One region of the Janthinobacterium lyxosi genome, then DNA from elsewhere that is predicted to be linked to it. Evidence: predicted binding sites of a transcription regulator. Region 1 holds the regulator's gene; the other holds the start of a gene.
What was found. Region 1 encodes LexA, which represses DNA repair genes until DNA is damaged. Its sites were predicted from a motif close to ACTGTATNNNNATACAGT; they were not measured.
Positions count from the first base shown of each region.

Region 2: a site for LexA is predicted at 3,311-3,328, ahead of dinB (DNA polymerase IV). Genes of this name have one in related genera too.

Region 1 is NZ_JBNYXM010000003.1:95,056-108,767, forward strand. It holds gene ACQ4WP_RS03775 (DUF47 domain-containing protein) at 1-587, opposite strand, end outside; gene ACQ4WP_RS03780 (replicative DNA helicase) at 681-2,066, opposite strand; gene rplI (50S ribosomal protein L9) at 2,212-2,667, opposite strand; gene rpsR (30S ribosomal protein S18) at 2,695-2,985, opposite strand; gene priB (primosomal replication protein N) at 3,001-3,309, opposite strand; gene rpsF (30S ribosomal protein S6) at 3,330-3,719, opposite strand; gene lexA (transcriptional repressor LexA) at 3,995-4,642, shown strand; gene ACQ4WP_RS03810 (cystathionine gamma-synthase family protein) at 4,707-5,948, opposite strand; gene purF (amidophosphoribosyltransferase) at 5,989-7,512, opposite strand; gene ACQ4WP_RS03820 (CvpA family protein) at 7,551-8,039, opposite strand; gene ACQ4WP_RS03825 (SPOR domain-containing protein) at 8,060-9,040, opposite strand; gene folC (bifunctional tetrahydrofolate synthase/dihydrofolate synthase) at 9,065-10,363, opposite strand; gene accD (acetyl-CoA carboxylase, carboxyltransferase subunit beta) at 10,478-11,350, opposite strand; gene trpA (tryptophan synthase subunit alpha) at 11,546-12,343, opposite strand; gene trpB (tryptophan synthase subunit beta) at 12,439-13,689, opposite strand; gene ACQ4WP_RS03850 (phosphoribosylanthranilate isomerase) at 13,694-13,712, opposite strand, start outside.
Region 2 is NZ_JBNYXM010000015.1:127,567-133,623, forward strand. It holds gene ACQ4WP_RS17620 (hypothetical protein) at 1-122, opposite strand, end outside; tRNA gene ACQ4WP_RS17625 (tRNA-Asp) at 285-361, opposite strand; tRNA gene ACQ4WP_RS17630 (tRNA-Val) at 419-494, opposite strand; tRNA gene ACQ4WP_RS17635 (tRNA-Asp) at 712-788, opposite strand; tRNA gene ACQ4WP_RS17640 (tRNA-Val) at 843-918, opposite strand; gene ACQ4WP_RS17645 (S9 family peptidase) at 1,017-3,188, opposite strand; gene dinB (DNA polymerase IV) at 3,373-4,548, shown strand; gene ACQ4WP_RS17655 (recombination-associated protein RdgC) at 4,666-5,562, shown strand; gene ACQ4WP_RS17660 (hypothetical protein) at 5,723-6,057, shown strand, end outside.

The DNA of each region.
Region 1 (13,712 bases):
ACATCTTCGCAACGGTCGGTCACGGTTTCCAGAATTTCGTAGATCGCTTTCATCTTGATCAAGTTGCGCACGTCCGGTTCGTCGCGGAACAGTTTGGACATGGCGGCGCGCATCACGTGGTCGGCGTCCGATTCCAGGCGGTCGATCTCTTCGCAGATGGCGACAATCTTGCGCGAGTTGTCCATGTTGTGCAGCATGGCGACGGCGTCGCGCACTTTTTCGGTACAGGCCAGCACCAGTTCGGCCAGGCGCTTGGCTTCCGGCGTGACGGCTTTCAGGTCGTACAGCGAAACGGTTTGCGCCGCGTCTTCCAGCAAGTCGAGGATGTCGTCCTGGCGCGTGATCAGTTGATGGATGTCGTCGCGGTCGATCGGCGTGATGAAGGTCTTGTGCAGCATTTCCACGGTGGCGTAGGTGACTTTGTCCGCCTGTTTCTCGATGCTTTCGATCGCATGTACGCGGTTTTCCAGGTCGTCGAAATTGGTCATCAGGCCGAGCATTTCTTTAGCGCCCTTCACGCACAGTTCCGCGTGCTGGTTAAACAATTCAAAAAACTTGCCCTCAGTGGGCATCAAGCGTCCAAACATGTCATTCTCCGTTAAGCATTGAGTCGTGTTATTTACTACAGAAAGCCGCCCCGTATGAGGGGGCGGCCAATGGAATATCAGTGCTGCTGAGTCTTAGTCGCCTTGGTAAAGCGCCAGGCCACCACTGTAATTGCCAAATTTGGTGTACTGCCCCATGAAGGTGAGGCGAATGCTGCCGATCGGACCGTTACGTTGTTTACCGATGATGATTTCGGCCGTTCCCTTGTCTGGCGAGTCGGGGTTATACACCTCGTCACGGTAAATGAACAGGATCACGTCGGCATCCTGCTCAATAGCGCCCGATTCGCGCAAGTCCGACATCACGGGACGCTTGTTCGGGCGTTGCTCCAGCGAGCGGTTCAGCTGTGACAGCGCGATCACGGGACAACCGAGTTCTTTCGCCAGCCCTTTCAAGCCCCGCGAAATCTCGGAAATCTCCGTGGCGCGGTTATCGCCAGGGGAATTGGCCGACATCAGCTGCAAGTAATCGACGATGATCAGGCCCAGCTTGCCGCATTGACGCGACAAACGGCGCGAGCGGGCGCGCAATTCGATGGAATTGAGCGCCGGCGTTTCATCGATGTACAACTGCGCGTCGTTCATCTTTTGAATCGCATTCGTCAGGCGTGGCCAGTCTTCATCATTCAGGCGGCCCGTGCGCAGGCGGTGCTGGTCGAGCTGCCCGACGGAGCCGAGCATACGCATGGCCAGCTGGGCGCCGCCCATCTCCATCGAGAACACGGCCACGGGCAAGCCGCTGTCGATGGCCACGTTTTCGCCGATGTTGACGGAAAACGCCGTCTTGCCCATCGAAGGACGGCCCGCCACGATCACCAGGTCGCCCGGCTGCAGACCGGAGGTCATGCGGTCCAGGTCGATGAAACCGGTGGGCACGCCCGTGATTTCACTCTGGTTGTCGCGGCTGTACAGTTCGTCAATGCGCTCGACCACCTGCGTCAGCAGGGGCTGGATGGCGGTCCAGCCCTGGGCGCCGCGCGCGCCTTCTTCGGCGATGGCGAAGATCTTCGACTCGGCCTCGTCAAGCATCTGCTTGACTTCCTTGCCTTGCGGGCTGAAGGCCGTGCCGGAAATATCGTCGGCGACGGTGATGAGTTTACGCAGCACGCCGCGGTCGCGCACGATCTCGGCGTAACGCCGGATGTTCGCGGCCGATGGCGTGTTTTGCGCCATGGCGTTCAGGTAAGCGAGTCCGCCCACATCATCGGCCTTGCCGAGCTGGGTCAGGGTTTCAAAAACAGTAATGACATCGGCTGGCCTGGAGCCGTTAATCATCTTGACGATTTGCTCGAAGATGATGCGATGGTCATAGCGATAGAAATCCTCCGCATGCATGAAGTCGGCGATGCGGTCATATGCTGCATTGTCGCGCAGCAGACCACCGATAACGGATTGTTCTGCTTCGATCGAATGCGGCGGAATACGGAGGGAATCTAGTTGCGGATCAGAGGGGGCGTTCATGGCGCGAATTATACCCGCTTCGGCGTGCTGGCAAAAATAAAGGGCTGAAATTGAGCGAAAAAAAGGCCACAAAAAAGCCGGGCGAACCCGGCTTTTCATCATGCTTGACAGTACGGTAGCGCTTGCGGGCCAGGCCCGCAGACGATTACGCGTTCGCGTCTGGAACGACAGCGATAACAACTTCCACGACCACGTCGGTGTGCAGAGCAACCGAAACGTTGTGCTCGCCAACGATCTTCAGCGGGCCGGTAGGCATGCGGATTTGTGCTTTTTCAACAGCAAAACCTTGCTTGGTCAGCGCTTCAGCGATGTCGAAGTTGGTAACGGAACCGAACAGACGGCCATCGACGCCAGCTTTTTGAGCAACTTGAACGGTCAGGCCGCTCAGTTTTTCGCCCTGGGCTTGCGATGCGGCCAGTTTGGCGGCAGCAGCTTTTTCCAGTTCGGCGCGCTTGACTTCGAATTCAGCCACAGCGGTTGCCGTAGCACGACGTGCCAGGCGTTGCGGGATCAGGAAGTTACGTGCGTAACCGTCTTTGACTTTGACGACTTCGCCGAGGTTGCCGACGTTAACAACTTTTTCTAACAGAATGATTTGCATAGTTCTTCTCCAGGAATATCTGACCGATTAAGCGTGGTGCAGATCGGTGTATGGCAGCAGCGCGAGGAAGCGAGCGCGCTTGATTGCGGTGTCGACTTGGCGCTGGTAGTGCGCTTTGGTACCGGTCAGGCGTGCTGGCATGATCTTGCCGTTTTCTTGGACGAAGTCTTTCAGCGTGTCGACGTCTTTGTAGTCGACTTGCTCAACGTGAGCTGCGGTGAAGCGGCAGAACTTCTTGCGTTTGAACAACGGATTTTGCTGTTTGCGTTTTTCTTTAAGCTTGAGCTTATTTTTGTCGAACTTTTTACCGAATGCCATGTCAGGCTCCTGTATCTAAAATGCGCTAGTCAAAGTGACTGCACTAAAATCAATGATGTGAAACACCAAACTCTTGCTGTTGCGGCTCTTCCTGGCCAGGAAACCCGTGAACTGATAGACCCCGCCCAAGCTTGCCTGGCTGAACCGGCCTGATATTTCACCAGCGGCTAGCGCGGCAACATCAAACTCGGTCAAACGGGCAATCCCTGCTTCCATCTGCTGCGAACTGTGTTGCAGTACTGCATTCACAATCGGCAGCCCTGCCGGGGTATAGCGCAATATTTCGCGCTCGGCAATGATGGCGGTTACTTGTAGCTGGTTCAGCGCACGATCCTGGTCAAGAATTAAGCTGCGGCGGCGGCTGGAGCGGCTGCTGGTGCTTCGGTGCGGTGGCTTTTGGCCGCGTCTTCGCGTTGTACCGATTTCATCATCGGCGAAGGAGCTGTTTCAGCTTTCTTCATTTTAACGGTCAGGTGACGCAACACGGCATCATTGAATTTGAATGCTGTTTCCAACTCGACCAGGGTCTCGTTGTCGCATTCGATGTTCAGGCAGATGTAGTGTGCTTTAGGCAGCTTTTGGATCGAGTAAGCCATTTGACGGCGGCCCCAATCTTCCACGCGGTGAACCGAACCGCCGCGGGTGGTTACGCTGGCTTTGTAGCGTTCGATCATCGCGGGCACTTGCTCGCTTTGGTCCGGATGGACGATAAAGACTATTTCATAATGACGCATGCAAACTCCTTCAGGTCGGATTGATAATCGCCCACCCCGGCGTCAAGACGGGTGTGGGAAGGTCAGCCGGAGATTATAACCGCCTTTTGCAAACGTTTCAATCATTCCTTCCACAAGCGCCCGGAAAGCCCGTGCGCCACCATGCTTTCCGCCCGCGGACAAGTATTTCTTGCGAAATTCGCCGAAAACACGGAAATCCCCTTGCATAGTGGGCGATACTGTACAAAAATACAGACTGTTCATATAGACAGCATTTTAGTATGCACCCACCGCTCATGATCAAGCTGACAGCACGACAAGAACAAATCCTGAACCTGATCAAGGACGCGATTGAAAATACGGGCTTCCCTCCGACCCGTGCCGAAATCGCCAATGAATTGGGTTTCAAATCGGCCAATGCGGCCGAAGAGCATTTGCAAGCCCTGGCCCGCAAGGGCGCGATCGAGATTTCGCCCGGCACCTCGCGCGGCATCCGCCTGATCGGTGCGGCGGCAAGTGCAGCCGCCGACACGCTACCGTCGAAGGTGCCGGCAGCACTGCTGATGTCGCTGCCGCTGATCGGCCGCGTGGCTGCCGGCTCGCCCATCCTGGCACAGGAAAACCTGGAAGCGAGCTACAACGTGGACCCGGCCCTGTTTTCGGCCAAGCCCGACTTCCTGCTGAAGGTACGCGGCTGGTCCATGCGCGACGCCGGCATCATGGATGGCGATTTGTTGGCCGTCAAGAAAGTCGATAGCGCCAAGAACGGCCAGATCGTCGTCGCCCGCATCGGCGACGAAGTCACCGTCAAGCGCTACAGGAAAACGGGTTCGGTCATCGAACTGCTGCCGGAAAACCCCGATTTCAAGGTCATTACCGTGTCGCCGGAAGATGAATTCGCCCTGGAAGGCCTGGCCGTCGGACTGATGCGCAGCTGGCATTAAGCATTCAACATACAAAGGGCCGCAACAGCATGACTGTTGCGGCCCTTTTCATTTGCGCGGCTTGTTATGCGTCCAGCGCCTGGCGGAAGTCTTCCAATAAATCAGCTTCGTCCTCGATACCGACGGACACGCGGATCAGCGATTCGGCAATGCCCATGCTGGCGCGGCGCTCGGCACCCATCTCGTAGAAAATCGTGTGGGCGACGGGAATGACCAGGGTGCGCGTGTCGCCGAGGTTGCTCGCTGGAATGGCAAGATTGAGACGATTGAGGAAATCGAAGCAGTCGATGCCGTCTGTCAGCTCAAAGCTGAACAGGGAACCATAGCTGCGGAACAAGTCGCTCGCCAGCGCATGCTGCGGGTGCGACATCAAGCCCGGGTAATGCACGGCAGCCACGCGCGGGTCGGCGGCCAGCATGGTGGCCAGCGCCAGGGCGTTCGAGCAGGTGCGCTCCATGCGCAAGGCCATGGTTTCCGCGCCGACAGCGATATGGTGCGCCGCTTCCGGTCCCAGCGAGGCGCCAAAGTCGCGCAAGGCCTTGGCGCGGATTTGCGCGATACCCCACTGCGCGGGCGCCGCCTTCTTGTAATTCTCGAAAATGTTCGGGTACTGCTTCCAGTCGAACACGCCCGTGTCCGTCAAGCTGCCACCCAGCGCATTGCCGTGGCCGCCGATGGATTTGGTCAACGCATTGACTACCAGGCCCGCGCCCACCGCTTTCGGGCGGAACAGGTACGGCGTCGTCATGGTGTTGTCGACGATATACAAGATGCCACGTTCCTTGCACAGCGCGCCGATCTTCGCCAGGTCGGCGATCTGCGTGCGCGGATTGGCGATGGTTTCCACGAACACGATGCGCGTGGCCGGCGTGATGGCGGCGGCCACGTTGGCCACATCGGTAGCATCGACAAACGACACGGCGATGCCCTGCCCCGTCACCGTTTGCCACAGGCTGTTGGTATTGCCAAACAGAAAAGCCGACGACACCACATGGTCGCCCGCGCGTAGCAAGGATTGCACTACGGCGCCGATGGCGCCCATGCCGGTGGCGAAGCACAGGGTCGCCACGCCGTCTTCCATCTTGTTGACCTTGTCTTCCAGCGCGGAAACGGTCGGATTGCCCTGGCGGCCATAGCGAAAGCCCGGCTCCTTGCCCTGGAACACGGAAGCGAGCTGGCGCGCATCGCCGTAGCCGAACGCGACGGAGGTATGCACAGGCTTGTGCAGCGAGCCATGTTCGATGCCCTTGCGACGGTCGTTATGCAGGATGGTGGTGGTAAAGCCGTAGTTTTTTTTATCGTTCATGATCGCAGAAAAAAAACCCGGCGCAGGCCGGGCAGGTTACTTATGCTTCCGTTGTCGCCAGGTTCAGGTTCAGCTGGGAACGTGGCGTATCTTCGGGCGCTGCCGCCTTCGGATGGTGGCGCGCATATTCCAGGCGGTCCAGGTATTCCTGCGACACGTCGCCCGTCACGTACACGCCATCGAAGCACGAGGCCTCGAAGTTCGTCAGTGCCGGATTGACATCGGCAATCGCCTGCTTGAGCGCGCCGATATCCTGGTATACCAGGTAATCGGCCGTAATTTCGCGGCACACTTCTTCCGTCGTGCGGCCGTAGGCGATCAGTTCGTCGCGCGTCGGCATGTCGATGCCATACACGTTCGGGTAGATCACCGGTGGCGCGGCCGAGGCGAAGATGACTTTCTTCGCACCCGCTTCACGCGCCATCTGCACGATTTCACGGCTGGTGGTGCCGCGCACGATGGAATCGTCGACCAGCAACACCACTTTATCCTTGAATTCGGATGGAATCGCGTTGAGCTTCTGGCGCACGGATTTCTTGCGCGCCGCCTGGCCCGGCATGATGAAGGTACGGCCGATGTAGCGGTTCTTGATGAAGCCTTCGCGGTATTCCAGGTTCAGCGCCAGTGCCAGCTGGATGGCGGCCGGACGCGAGGAATCGGGAATTGGCATGACCACGTCGATATGCACGTCAGGCAATTCGGCACGGATCTTTTCAGCCAGGTATTCGCCCATTTTCAGGCGCGTGGCGTACACCGAGGCACCGTCGATGACGGAGTCGGGACGGGCCAGGTAGACGAATTCGAAGACGCAGGGATTCAGGCTAGCATTGTCGGCGCACTGGGCGCTGTGCAATTTCTTGTCGGCATCGATGAAGACGGCTTCGCCGGGACCGATGTCGCGCACGAAGCGGAAACCCATACCTTCCAGGGCCACGGATTCGGAGGCGATCAGGTATTCAGGACCCTGCTCCGTTTCATTGATGCCCAGGCATAGCGGACGGATGCCGTGCGGGTCGCGGAAGGCCAGCAAGCCCACGCCGGCGATTTGCGCGACGGCAGCGTAGCCGCCCTTGACGCGGCGGTTCAGCACGGTGATAGCCTTGAAGATGGCTTCCGGGTCCAGGTTCAGGCCCGTCGTCGCTTCCTGGATTTCATGCGCCAGCACGTTGAGCAGCACTTCCGAATCGGAATCGGTATTGATGTGGCGGCGGTCGTTCTTGAACATTTCCTGTTTCAACTGTTCCCAGTTGGTCAGGTTGCCATTGTGCGCCAGGGTGATACCAAACGGTGCATTCACATAAAACGGCTGTGCTTCCTCTTCGCTCGACGAACCGGCCGTCGGGTAGCGGCAATGGCCGATGCCCGTCGTGCCTTGCAGCGAACGCATGTTGCGCGTACGGAAGACGTCACGCACGAGGCCATTGGCCTTGTGCATGGAAAACATACTGCTGTGATTGGTCGCAATCCCTGCCGCGTCCTGACCGCGATGCTGCAAAAGCAACAATGCATCATAGAGCAATTGATTGACAGGTTGATGGGAAACGACGCCGACGATGCCACACATGGTGTGCTCCTAAACTGTGCTACTGATTTTAAAAAAATTCAAAATTTCACATGCTGCGCGTAAGCGGCAGGCAGATAAGGCTTGATGGCACGCGCGCCCTGCTCCGCGAGCGGGCTGAGCAGGGCATTTTTCCAGAATGGCTGCTGCGGTATGGACGTCATGCCACACAAGATGACGGCGGTCAGCACGATCACAAGGCCCCGCGCCACGCCGAACAGGCTGCCCAGGGTGCGGTCGGCCAGGCTCAGGCCCGTCACCTTGACCAGTGCGTCGATCGTCATGGACAGCAATCCCATCAAAATGCGCACGCCGATGAACAGCACCACGAAGGCCAGCAGCAGGCGGACGGCTTCGCCCGGCACGGCTTCCGGCAGGAATTTCGCCAGGGTGGCGCCATACGCGTTGGCAATGACGAAAGCCACAATCCAGCTGACCAATGACAGTATTTCCTTGACCAGGCCGCGCATCATGCTGATCAGCACGGACGTCACCAGCACGAACAGCACCAGATAATCGAAGATCGTCACGCGCGCTCAGCCTTGCAACATCACGCCGGCACCAGGCTGCCGCCCAGGCCCAGCTTTTGCAGCTTGGCGCGGGTCTTTTCGGCCTCTTCGCGGTTGCCGAACGGCCCCACGCGCACGCGGATACGCTCGCCCGCCGGGCTGGAGACTTTCTGCGTATAGGATTTGATGCCCGCTTCGCGCAGCTTGTCCTGCAATTCATCGACCTTGTCCTGCGTCGCCAGGGCTGCCACCTGCACCACGAACTTGCCGTTGCCGGCGTCGTGGGCCTTGTCTTGTGCTTTTTCTTGCGGCTTGTCGAGTGGCTTGCCTTCCAGAATCGCCATGGCGCGCGCCGCATCGTCGGCAGATTGCGCCGGCTTGGCAGGCTTAGCCTCAGGCTTGGCTTCCGGCTTTACTTCATGCTTCGGCTCAGGCTTGGGCTCGTGTTTCGGCTCAGGCTTGGTTTCGTGCTTAGCCTCGGGTTTTGGCTCCACCTTGACAGGCTTGGACTCCGGCTTGGGCTCGGGTTTCGGTTCCACATAGGCCGGCTTGGCAGGCGCAGGCTGGACGGCCGCCAGCACGGGTGCCGGTGCCGGCGTGGGCCTGGCCGCTGGCGGCAGGGGCGTGTCGATGATTTCCTCGGACTGGTCCAGGCCATTCGCTGCGGCCTGGGCCGGGGCAGCCGGCACGGGTGCCGGTGCGGGCGCAGCCTTTTCCTTCGATGGAATATCGATGGCGATATCGTTGAAGGGCGCCTTCGGCTCGGAATCGAGCAGCATCGGCAAGCCGACAGCCACGCCCAGGGCCAGGGCGATGGCCCCGACCAGACGGCGGCGTGCGCGCTTTTTTTCAGGCAAGACCGGGTCCGGCGCTTCCTTGCCGCCACGGCGCGATCCGCCGCCACCGGAGGTGTTGGCGGATCGTTTGCGGGTCGGCGACTGTGCTTCGCCAGGGACATAAAAGCCGCTGTCTTCGCCAGAGGATTCTTGCTTGTTTTTAAACAGTTTCGAGAACAAGCCCATGCGTGATTTTCAGTCGAGTGCGTTTCAGTGAAGTGAGGATTTTCGGGCCTTCATCACGCCGGCGACGGTGAGGAAAGAACCAAAGACCACAATTCTATCATTCTCACCGGCCCGGCTCATTGCATTTGCAAAAGCTTGTGCCGGATCATCGAAAATAGACACAGTATGTTCGCTGCTGTCGGGCTTATCTTCCAGCATGATCTGCACCTTGGCGGCCAGCTCGGAAGCCGTCGCCGCGCGCGGCGAAGGCAAGCCCGTCAGGCACCAGTGATCGACATGTTCGCTCATCGCGGCCAGTACGCCATCGATATCCTTGTCCTGCATGGAGCCGAACACGGCATAGGTGTACGGGTGATAGCCCATATTGCCCAGGTTCTGGTTCAGCGCTGAGGCCGCGTGCGGGTTGTGCGCCACATCGAGGATCACGCTGGGGCGGCCAGGCAAGACCTGGAAGCGGCCAGGCAATTCCACCGTCACCAGGCCAGTGCGCACTTCCTGCGCGCCCACGGGCAGTGTCAGCTTCAGCACTTCCAGCGCGGCCAGCACGGCCGTCGCATTGAGGATCTGGTTGGCGCCGCGCAAGCTTGGATACGCGAGCGAATTGCGGCGCTGCTCGCGCCCGCCATAGTTCCACTGCTGCTTGTCGCCCGAATAATTGAAATCGCGGCCCATCAGCCACAGGTCGGCGCCGATGGCCTCGGCATGGTCGATCAAGGACTGCGGCGGCACAGGGTCGCTGCAGATGGCCGCCTTGCCCGGTCGGAAGATGCCCGCCTTTTCAAAGCCGATGGCTTCGCGCGTGTCGCCCAGGTAATCCGTATGATCGATATCGATGCTGGTGACGATGGCCACGTCGGCGTCGATCACGTTGACCGCGTCCAAACGACCACCCAGCCCCACTTCCAGGATGGCCACGTCCAGGTTCGATTGCGACAGCAGGTGCAAAATCGCCAGGGTGGTGAATTCGAAATACGTCAGCGGCGTGTCGCCGCGCACGGTCTCGACCGCGTTGAAGCTGGCGACGAGCTGTTCGTCGCTGGCCATCTCGCCCAGCACGCGCGCGCGCTCGTTAAAATCGAGAAAATGCGGCTTGATGTACAGCCCCACTTTGTAGCCGGCACGCAACAGCACCGATTCCAGCATGGCGCAGGTGGAACCCTTGCCATTCGTGCCCGCCACCATGATCACGGGGCAAGTAAAAGCCAGCTGCATGCGCGCCTTGACGGCTTGCACGCGGTCCAGGCCCATGTTGATCTGGGTTTCCGAATGGCGGGTTTCCAGCATGGCGAGCCAGTCCGGCAAGGTGGTGGGGAGGATTTGCATGGGAGACTTCTTGATTAGAGTGCGCGAAGCAATGAGACAGGTAACCCAAACCAAGGCCTGGGGTCGCACCCTTAGGGTCCGACCCCGGCAGTTCAGGTCTTGGGATAAATCAAATTAAGCCAGTACTTCGACAGCCTGGTTTTGCAACAAGGCCAGCAGACGGGCGATTTCTTCGCGCATCTTGCGGCGGTCGACGATCATGTCGACGGCGCCCTTGGTGACGAGGAACTCGGCGCGCTGGAAGCCTTCCGGCAGTTTTTCGCGCACGGTGTTTTCAATCACGCGCGGGCCGGCAAAGCCGATCAGCGCTTTCGGCTCGGCAATGACGACGTCGCCCATGAAGGCAAACGAAGCGGATACGCCACCCATGGTCGGGTCGGTCAGCACGCTGATGAATGGCAATTTCTTTTCCGACAGCTTGGTCAGCATGGCCGTGGTTTTCGCCATCTGCATCAGGGAGAGCAAGCCTTCCTGCATGCGCGCGCCACCGGTGGCGGTGATGCAAATGAACGGCACTTTCTGTTCCAGCGCGATTTGCGCGCCGCGCACGAAGCGCTCGCCCACGACGGAGCCCATGGAGCCACCCATGAATTCGAATTCGAAGCACGCCACGACCACTGGCAGGCTCATGATGGCGCCACCCAAGACGACCATCGCATCCGTCTCGCCCGTCGCTTCCATGGCGGACTTCAGGCGGTCCGGGTATTTCTTGCTATCCTTGAACTTCAGGGTGTCGACGGGCAGGATTTCCTGGCCGATTTCGTAGCGGCCACCCGCGTCGAGCAAGCTGTCGAGGCGTTCACGCGCGCGGATGCGCATGTGATGGTCGCATTTCGGACACACATGCAAATTCGATTCCAGGTCCGTACGGTACAGCACGGCTTCGCACGACGGGCACTTGACCCACAGGCCTTCCGGCATGGTCTTGCGCGCGGCAGCATCAGAACGCTGTATGCGCGGTGGCAGCAGTTTTTCCAACCAACTCATATTTTCTCCTTGGGCCCTTGTAGGGGTAGCGTCGGTGGACGCCCCCGGCAGACGGTAAACGGCGACGCCCCGCAGGGCGCCACCAAAAATTTTATCTATTGCACAATGACAGGCATTCAGTGGCCGAAGTGTAGCCGTTTATCGCCGGGCTGTCGAACTTTGCCGCCAACGCAAATGCGTAAACGGCAAGCTTGCTCAGGCGTCCAGTGCGGCGCGGATGCCTGCCGTAAAGCTGCGCACGGCGTCCACGGCGCCCCCTGGCGGGGCATTTTCAATCTCCTGGATGATGCGGCTGCCGATCACGACGGCATCGGCCACCTTGGCCACGGCCCTGGCCGTGGCGCCATCGCGGATGCCGAAGCCCACGCCGATGGGTAACTTTACATGCTGGCGGATGGCCGCGAGGCGCTCTGCCACCTGTTCCGTATCAATGTTGCCTGCACCCGTGACACCCTTGAGCGACACATAATAGCTGAAGCCGCCGCCAACCTTGGCCACTTGCGCGATGCGCTCTTCGGTCGAGGTGGGCGCCAGCAGGAAGATCAGGTCGAGGCCGGCAGCGCGCATGGCAGCGGCAAATTCCTCGCACTCTTCCGGCGGATAGTCGACGACGATGGCGCCATCGGCGCCGGCCGCTTGCGCTGCATCAATAAACGCGGCGCTGCCAATACGCTCGATGGGATTGGCATAGCCCATCAGTACCACGGGCGTCGTCTGGTTCGTTACACGGAACTGACGCACATAGCCAAACACATCGTGAATGCCGACATTGAATTTCAAGGCGCGTTCGCAGGCGCGCTGGATGACGGGGCCTTCGGCCATGGGGTCGGAAAACGGCACGCCCAGTTCCAGCACATCGGCGCCGCCCTCAACCAGCGCGTGCATCAGGGGCACGGTGGCGTCAGGACCGGGATCGCCGGCGGTAATGAAGGTGACCAGGCCGGTCTTGTTGTTGGATTTTAATTGGGCAAAGGTGGCGGCGATACGGGACATGGGGAGCTTTCTTAATGGTGGATAGATGGAATAATTTCAACCCAAAAGCAAAGGCTGGGGTCAGACCCGGCGGGTCTGACCCCATTGACACGCTGCTAGTTGAAATTCAATCCCATGCGCTCCGCCACGGTATGCATGTCCTTGTCGCCACGGCCCGACAGGTTGGCCAGCACGATCTGGTCTTTCGGCAAGGTGGCCGCCAGTTTGGCCGCGTAGGCCAGCGCGTGCGACGATTCCAGGGCCGGGATGATGCCTTCGATATGGCAGCAGTCGTGGAAAGCCTGCAATGCCTCATCATCCGTGATCGACACGTATTGCGCGCGGCCCGAGTCTTTCAGCCAGGCATGTTCCGGGCCCACGCCGGGATAGTCGAGGCCGGCAGAAACGGAATGCGTCTCGATGATCTGGCCATTCTCGTCCTGCAGCAGATAGGTGCGGTTGCCGTGCAACACACCCGGGAAGCCCGCCGTCAGCGAGGCCGAGTGCTTGCCCGTATCCAGCCCTTCGCCGGCCGCTTCCACGCCGATCAATTTCACATCTTTCTGGTCGATATACGGGTAAAAGATGCCCATGGCGTTCGAGCCGCCGCCGATGCAGGCCACCACATAATCAGGCTGGCGGCCCGTCATTTCCGGCATCTGCACCAGGCATTCCTCGCCGATCACGGACTGGAAGTCGCGCACCATCATCGGATACGGATGAGGGCCGGCCACGGTACCGATGATATAAAAGGTGTTTTCGATGTTGGTGACCCAGTCGCGCATGGCTTCGTTCAACGCATCCTTGAGGGTCTTGGAACCCGATTCGACGGGCACGACGGTTGCGCCCAGCAATTTCATGCGGTACACATTCTGCGCCTGGCGCTTGACGTCTTCGCTGCCCATATACACCACGCATTCGAGGCCGAAGCGGGCACAGATGGTGGCCGTGGCCACACCATGCTGGCCGGCGCCCGTTTCGGCGATGATGCGCGGCTTGCCCATGCGCTTGGCCAGCAAAGCCTGGCCGATCACGTTGTTGATCTTGTGCGCGCCCGTGTGGTTCAGGTCTTCGCGCTTGAAATAGATTTGCGCGCCGCCGGCCATCTGGGACCACCGCTTGGCGTGGTAAATGGGCGACGGACGGCCGACGAAATGTTTCAGTTCATAGCGGAATTCTTCCAGGAATTCCGGGTCAACGCTGTAGCGCGCATAGGCGTCTTTCAGCTCGGCCAGCGCGTGCGTGAGCGTTTCGGCAACAAACGCGCCGCCATACGGGCCGAAGTGGCCGCGCAGGTCAGGAAAAGGGTAATCGGTGGCGTGGAACAATGCGGCTGCTGCGTCGGGCGCGGCGCTGTGGTCATTCATATGGTCATTCATGGTGGTTTCCT
Region 2 (6,057 bases), on a different contig from region 1:
ACAGGGCCGGCCAGGAACACGAGAATTTCCATGGAGCTGGCCAGGCTGGCGGCAAATTGCAGCAAAGCATGATGCGCCAGGCGCAAGCGCAGGGCGATATAGGGATGAGTACTACGGGGCATGCGCATGCGGGCAGGGGCGGAGTCAGGGTAGCGCTGATTCTAACAGCCGGGGTCAGACCCCTGGATAAGTTAGCTTTAAGGTTGACGTTGACGGTGTTGAGGGTCTGGCCCCACAATGGGAAAAGCCCTTCGGTTCCAGGAACCAAAGGGCTTTTCTTTTATTGGCGGAGCGGACGGGACTCGAACCCGCGACCCCCGACGTGACAGGCCGGTATTCTAACCAACTGAACTACCACTCCAAGCTCGTATGATCTGTGTTGCTGATCCATGAAGCACTGGATAATTTTCTGTATTGGTGGTGGGTGCTGAGAGGCTCGAACTCCCGACCTACGCCTTGTAAGGGCGCCGCTCTACCAACTGAGCTAAGCACCCGCATACCCAGAAAACTATCCCGACGTTTGTCACCACGTCTGGAAGAGGCACTATTATAGGGGGCGCTTTCCCGCTTGTGCAACTATTCTTGAGGGCTAACAGCAGTTTTTTTGCTGAAAAGGGCAAAAATATTCAAGGGAGGGAGTGTTGACGTGTTTTCTGGTTCTGAAATGGGAAAAGCCCTTCGGTTCCGGGAACCAAAGGGCTTTTCTTTTATTGGCGGAGCGGACGGGACTCGAACCCGCGACCCCCGACGTGACAGGCCGGTATTCTAACCAACTGAACTACCACTCCAAGCTCGTATGATCTGTATTGCTGATCCATGAAGCACTGGACAGTTTTCTGATTTGGTGGGTGCTGAGAGGCTCGAACTCCCGACCTACGCCTTGTAAGGGCGCCGCTCTACCAACTGAGCTAAGCACCCGTTGCTTGTCTCAGAAAACCATCCCGACGTTTGTCACCACGTCTGGAAGAGGCGCTATTATAGGACGATGGAAATCCTTGTGCAAGCGCTTTTTCACATTATTCCGTGATATCCCACTGTGACAGCATCCACGCCATATTAAACGCGTTCTCGGCGATGGCGTTATAGCGGCCGGAAGCGCCGCCATGGCCGGCGCCCATATTCGTTTTCAGCAGCAGCGCATTGCCATCCGTTTTATACGTGCGCAGCTTGGCTACATACTTGGCCGGTTCCCAGTACATGACCTGGCTGTCGTTCAGGCCTGTCGTCACCAGCATGGCAGGATAATTCTTGCGCGCAATGTTGTCGTAGGGCGAGTAGCTGAGCATGTAGTCGTAGGCCGCTTTCTGGTTCGGGTCGCCCCATTCCAGGTATTCGCCCGTCGTCAGGGGCAGGCTGGCATCCATCATGGTATTCATCACGTCGACAAACGGCACGGCCGCGTGCACGGCGTGGAACAGGTCGGGGCGCATGTTGACGACGGCACCCATCAAGAGGCCGCCCGCGCTGCCGCCCTGGATGATGAGGCGATTCGGGCTGGTCCATTTTTCGCGCACCAGATAGTCGGCGCTGTCGATGAAGTCATTGAAGGTGTTTTTCTTCTTCATCAGCATGCCGTCTTCATGCCAGGCTTCGCCCATGTCCGTGCCGCCGCGGATATGCGCCTGCGCATAGATGACGCCCCGCTCCAGCAGGCTGATGCGGCTGATGGCAAAACTGGCTTCCGTGGAAATGCCATACGAGCCATACGAGTACAGCAGCAGCGGCGCGGAACCGTCGAGCTTGACGCCCTTCTTGTAGACGATCCACAGCGGCACTTGCACGCCATCGCGCGCCTTTACCCACAAGCGCTGCGTGGTGTAGCGGCTGCCATCAAAGCCGCCGACGATTTCCTGCTGTTTCAGCACCGTGCGCTTGCCGTCTTGCATGTTGACGTCAATCACCGTGGGCGGCGTGACGGGCGACTGGTAGGACATGCGAAATTGCGTGGCGGAAAATTCCGGCGTGCCGGCCGCCGTAGCCAGGTAGACGGGGTCGTCGAACTGCACCGTCTTCCAATTCTTTTGCGCAAAGTCAAAGATGCGCGCGCGGTTCAGGGCGCGCGCTTTTTCCATCACCACCAGGTAGCCCTGGAACACGTCGATGGACTGGATCACGGCGTCCTTGTTGTGCGGCACGACGGGTTTCCAATTCTTCGGCTGCGGCGCGGACAGCGGCGCGCTGACGACACGGAAATTCTTCGCCTCCTTGTTGGTGAGAATATACAGCTGGCCGTCGCGGTGCTCGACGACGTAGCGGTGGCCTTTTTCGCGTTTCAGCACGCTCTGGAAATTGCCTTCTGGCTTGCTCGTTGGCAACAGCAGTACTTCGGTGGTATCCGTGCTGCGGGAGGTCAGCACGAAGAAGCGCTTGTCGTGCGTGCGGCTCACGCCGATGGAGAACTGTTCCACTGGCTCGTGGTAGACCTGCTGCAGCGTGCCGCCCAAGGGCAGGCGGAACAATCGGTCCGCGCGCTTGGTGGTGGCGTCTTCCTGGGTCAGCATCAGGGTGGCATTGTCCGCCGCCCAGGCCAGCGAGGTGACGCGTGGCATGGTGTCGCCCAGCAACTTGCCCGTCTTCAAATCCTTGACGTGCAGTTCGTACTGGCGGAAACCCGTCGTGTCGGTGCTGTAGGCCAGCAATTGTTCATTCGGGCTGATGGCAAACGCGCGCACGGCAAAGAATTTGTGGCCTTCGGCCAATTGATTCTGGTCCAGCAAGATCTCTTCGGCCGCCTGCGCATCGTAGGCGCCACTGGCGCCGACAGGGCGGCGGCAGTGGATAGCGTATTGCTTGCCCGCTTCCGTGCGCGTGTAATAGTAAAAGTTACCTTGGCGCGTGGGCACGGACAGGTCCACTTCCTGCATGCGGCCCTTGACTTCCGCAGTCACCTTGTCGGCCAGCGGCTGGATCGGGGCCGTGACGGCGGCCGTGTAGGCGTTTTCCGCATTCAGGTAATCGATGACGGCAGGATCGGTTTTCTTTTGCAGCCAGCGGTAGTCGTCCGTGACGACCGTGCCGTGGCGCGTTTCCTGCCAGGCCGTCTTGGCGGCGACAGGCGCGGTGGCCGTGGCAACGGTAGTGGTGGCATCGGCGGCCAGCGCGGATGGCGCCAGCGTGGACAGTAGCAGGGCCGGCAGGATGGATGACCAGACGGGCCGGCGGCGCGAAGCGTGATGGGTGATGGACAAGGCGACTCCTTTGAATAGTTGTGTCAGGATTGTAATCTTGCCATTGAGAAAAACAACCGCTGATCGCCGCCGCCGTCGCGCCGCGTTCGTTTCATCTTGCATCCGTGGCCATTTCCGGCAATACTGTATGCATGCACAGTATCTTGCCGCAATAAAGGCAAGCCGATCCGCCGCGAGGTGCCCCTTGACCCTATCTGCCCCCACACTCCCTGAAGCCCGCCGCTGGATTGCCCACCTGGACATGGACGCCTTCTTTGCCTCCGTGGAACTGTTGAAGTATCCGGAATTGCGCGGCGAAGCCGTCGTCATCGGTGGCGGCCGGCTGGAGCAGCCCGTGCTGCTGGAGGATGGCACGCGGCAGTTTGCGCGCATGCGCGATTACGTGGGGCGCGGCGTCGTCACCACGTCGACCTATGCAGCGCGTAAGTTCGGCGTGTTTTCCGCCATGGGCATCATGAAGGCGGCCAAGCTGGCGCCCGACAGCATCTTGCTGCCGGCCGATTTCGAAGCCTACCGCGAGTATTCGGCCCGCTTCAAGCAAGCCGTGGCCCATCTGTGCCCCATCATCCAGAACGTGGGCATCGATGAAATCTATGTCGACCTGACCGAATACGGCGAGCAGGCGCCGGCCATGGCGGCGCGCCTGAAGGCGGCCGTGTTCGAGGCGACGGGCCTGTCGTGCTCGATCGGCCTGGCGCCCAATAAATTGCTGGCAAAAATCTGTTCCGACCTGGAAAAACCCGACGGGCTCACCATGTTGTCGCCCGAGGATGTTGAAACGCGCGTGTGGCCCTTGCCGGCGAAAAAGATCAACGGCATCGGCCCGAAGGCCACGGCCAAGCTGGAAGCCTTGGGCATTGTCAGCATCGGTGAACTGGCGCAAGCCGATCTGGCCATGCTGCGCACGCAGTTCGGCGACCTGTACACGGGCTGGCTGCGCCAGGCGGCGCTGGGCATCGACGAGCGGCCCGTGCAGACGAGTCGGGAAACCAAGTCCGTCAGCCGCGAAACGACGTTCGAGCGCGATTTGCAGGTGGTGCGCGACCGCGCCACCCTGTCGGAAAAGCTGGAAAGCCTGTGTACGCGCGTGGCGGGCGACCTCGACAAGCAATCACTGGCGGGGCGCACGGTGGGCATCAAGCTGCGCTTCGAGGATTTCAGCACCGTCACGCGCGACATCACCCTGCCCAGCGCCACGGCGGACGCCGCCGCGATCCTGCGCGCCAGCCGCGATTGCCTGCGGCGCGTGCCATTTGAAAAGAAAATCCGCCTGCTGGGCGTGCGCATCTCGACCTTGTGCGATCCGGCCGTGGTGACGCGGCAGGCGCCGGCCCAGGCGGAGCTGTTTCCCAGCCTCTAGCGGCGTTTCCTACAAGATACATACCGCGCCGGACTGCGCTTTTGACGGCATTTTCACGTCGAAAGTGTAGAATGGCGTTCCCCTGGCACTACTGAAACAAACGGAAGACAAAAAACTATGTGGTTCAAGAATCTTCAGATTTACCGCCTGCCCGCACCGTGGGCTTATACGCCAGAACAACTGGAAGAGGCCTTGTCCTCGAACAAATTTACGCCGGCGACCAGCATGGATCTGATGCGCCAGGGCTGGGATACGCCACGCCCGAACGGCGGCCTGGTCCATGTTGTCAACAAGCAAATGTTGATCTTGCTGGGCACGGAAAAGAAACTGCTGCCAGCGACCGTCATCAACCAGGTGGCCAAGGCCCGCGCTGCCGAGATGGAAGAAGCGCAAGGCTTTGCGCCTGGCAAGAAAGCCATGAAGGAATTGAAGGAGCGCGTGGCCGACGAGTTGCTGCCGCGCGCCTTCAGCATCCGCAGCAACGTCTGGACCTGGATCGACCCTGTCAATGGCTGGCTGGTGGTCGATGCCGCCAGCCCGGCAAAGGCCGATGAAGTCATCAAGCTGCTGCTGAAAGCCGTCGACAAACTGCCGCTGGAAAGCCTGCGCGTGCAGCGCTCGCCCGTGGCGGTGATGACGGAATGGCTGCAGGCCGATGATGCGCCTGCCGGCTTCACGGTCGACATGGACACGGAATTGCGCGCCACGGGCGAAAGCAAGGCCACCGTGCGCTATGTGCGCCACACTTTGGAAGCGGACGACGTGCGCCGCCACATCGCCGCCGGCAAGCAGTGCACGCGCCTGGCCATGACGTGGAACGACAAGATCTCGTTTGTGCTGACGGAGTCCCTGGCCATCAAGAGCGTCAAGCCGCTGGACGTGATCAAGGAAACGGAATCGAGCACGAAGAACGACGACGAGCGTTTCGACGGCGACGTGATGCTGATGACGGGCGAGCTGAGCAAGCTGATGGCCGACGTGGTCGAAGCCCTGGGCGGCGAAGCGACGGCGTAAGCATAAGCATTTATGCGTGACGGATGGCCCGCTGGCATTGCCCAGCGGGCCGTTTTGTATTGGGAAACCGCTTGCGATAGTGTGCAGGTATTTTCCATGTGGAAATAATATTACTGTGATATCGTTACTATCCTGACATTAATTATTTCCACATTAACTCATGCACAAGTATTTCCAGCGCTGTTGCGGCGCCTTTATCCTCGGGGCCATGCAGATGGCCGCCGCCCAGGCGCAAATATCCGACGCCACCTTGCGCGAGCTGAGTGCTTGCGATGCCTCTTTTTTCCGCAGCTTGCACCAGGACGGCGCGGCTTTGGCCGATAGCGTGCCGTTGGCCACGCGCGGCGATACCAGCTGGATCAAGGTGCCCAACCGTTATCAGGCCAAGGCCGGCAGTATCCTGTTTGCCACTCCCTTGCGCGCTGGCGGTTTGACCTTGCTTGGCTACACCGATGAAGTGTCGGATCTGGGCAGCCTGGGGCACTATTACAGTTG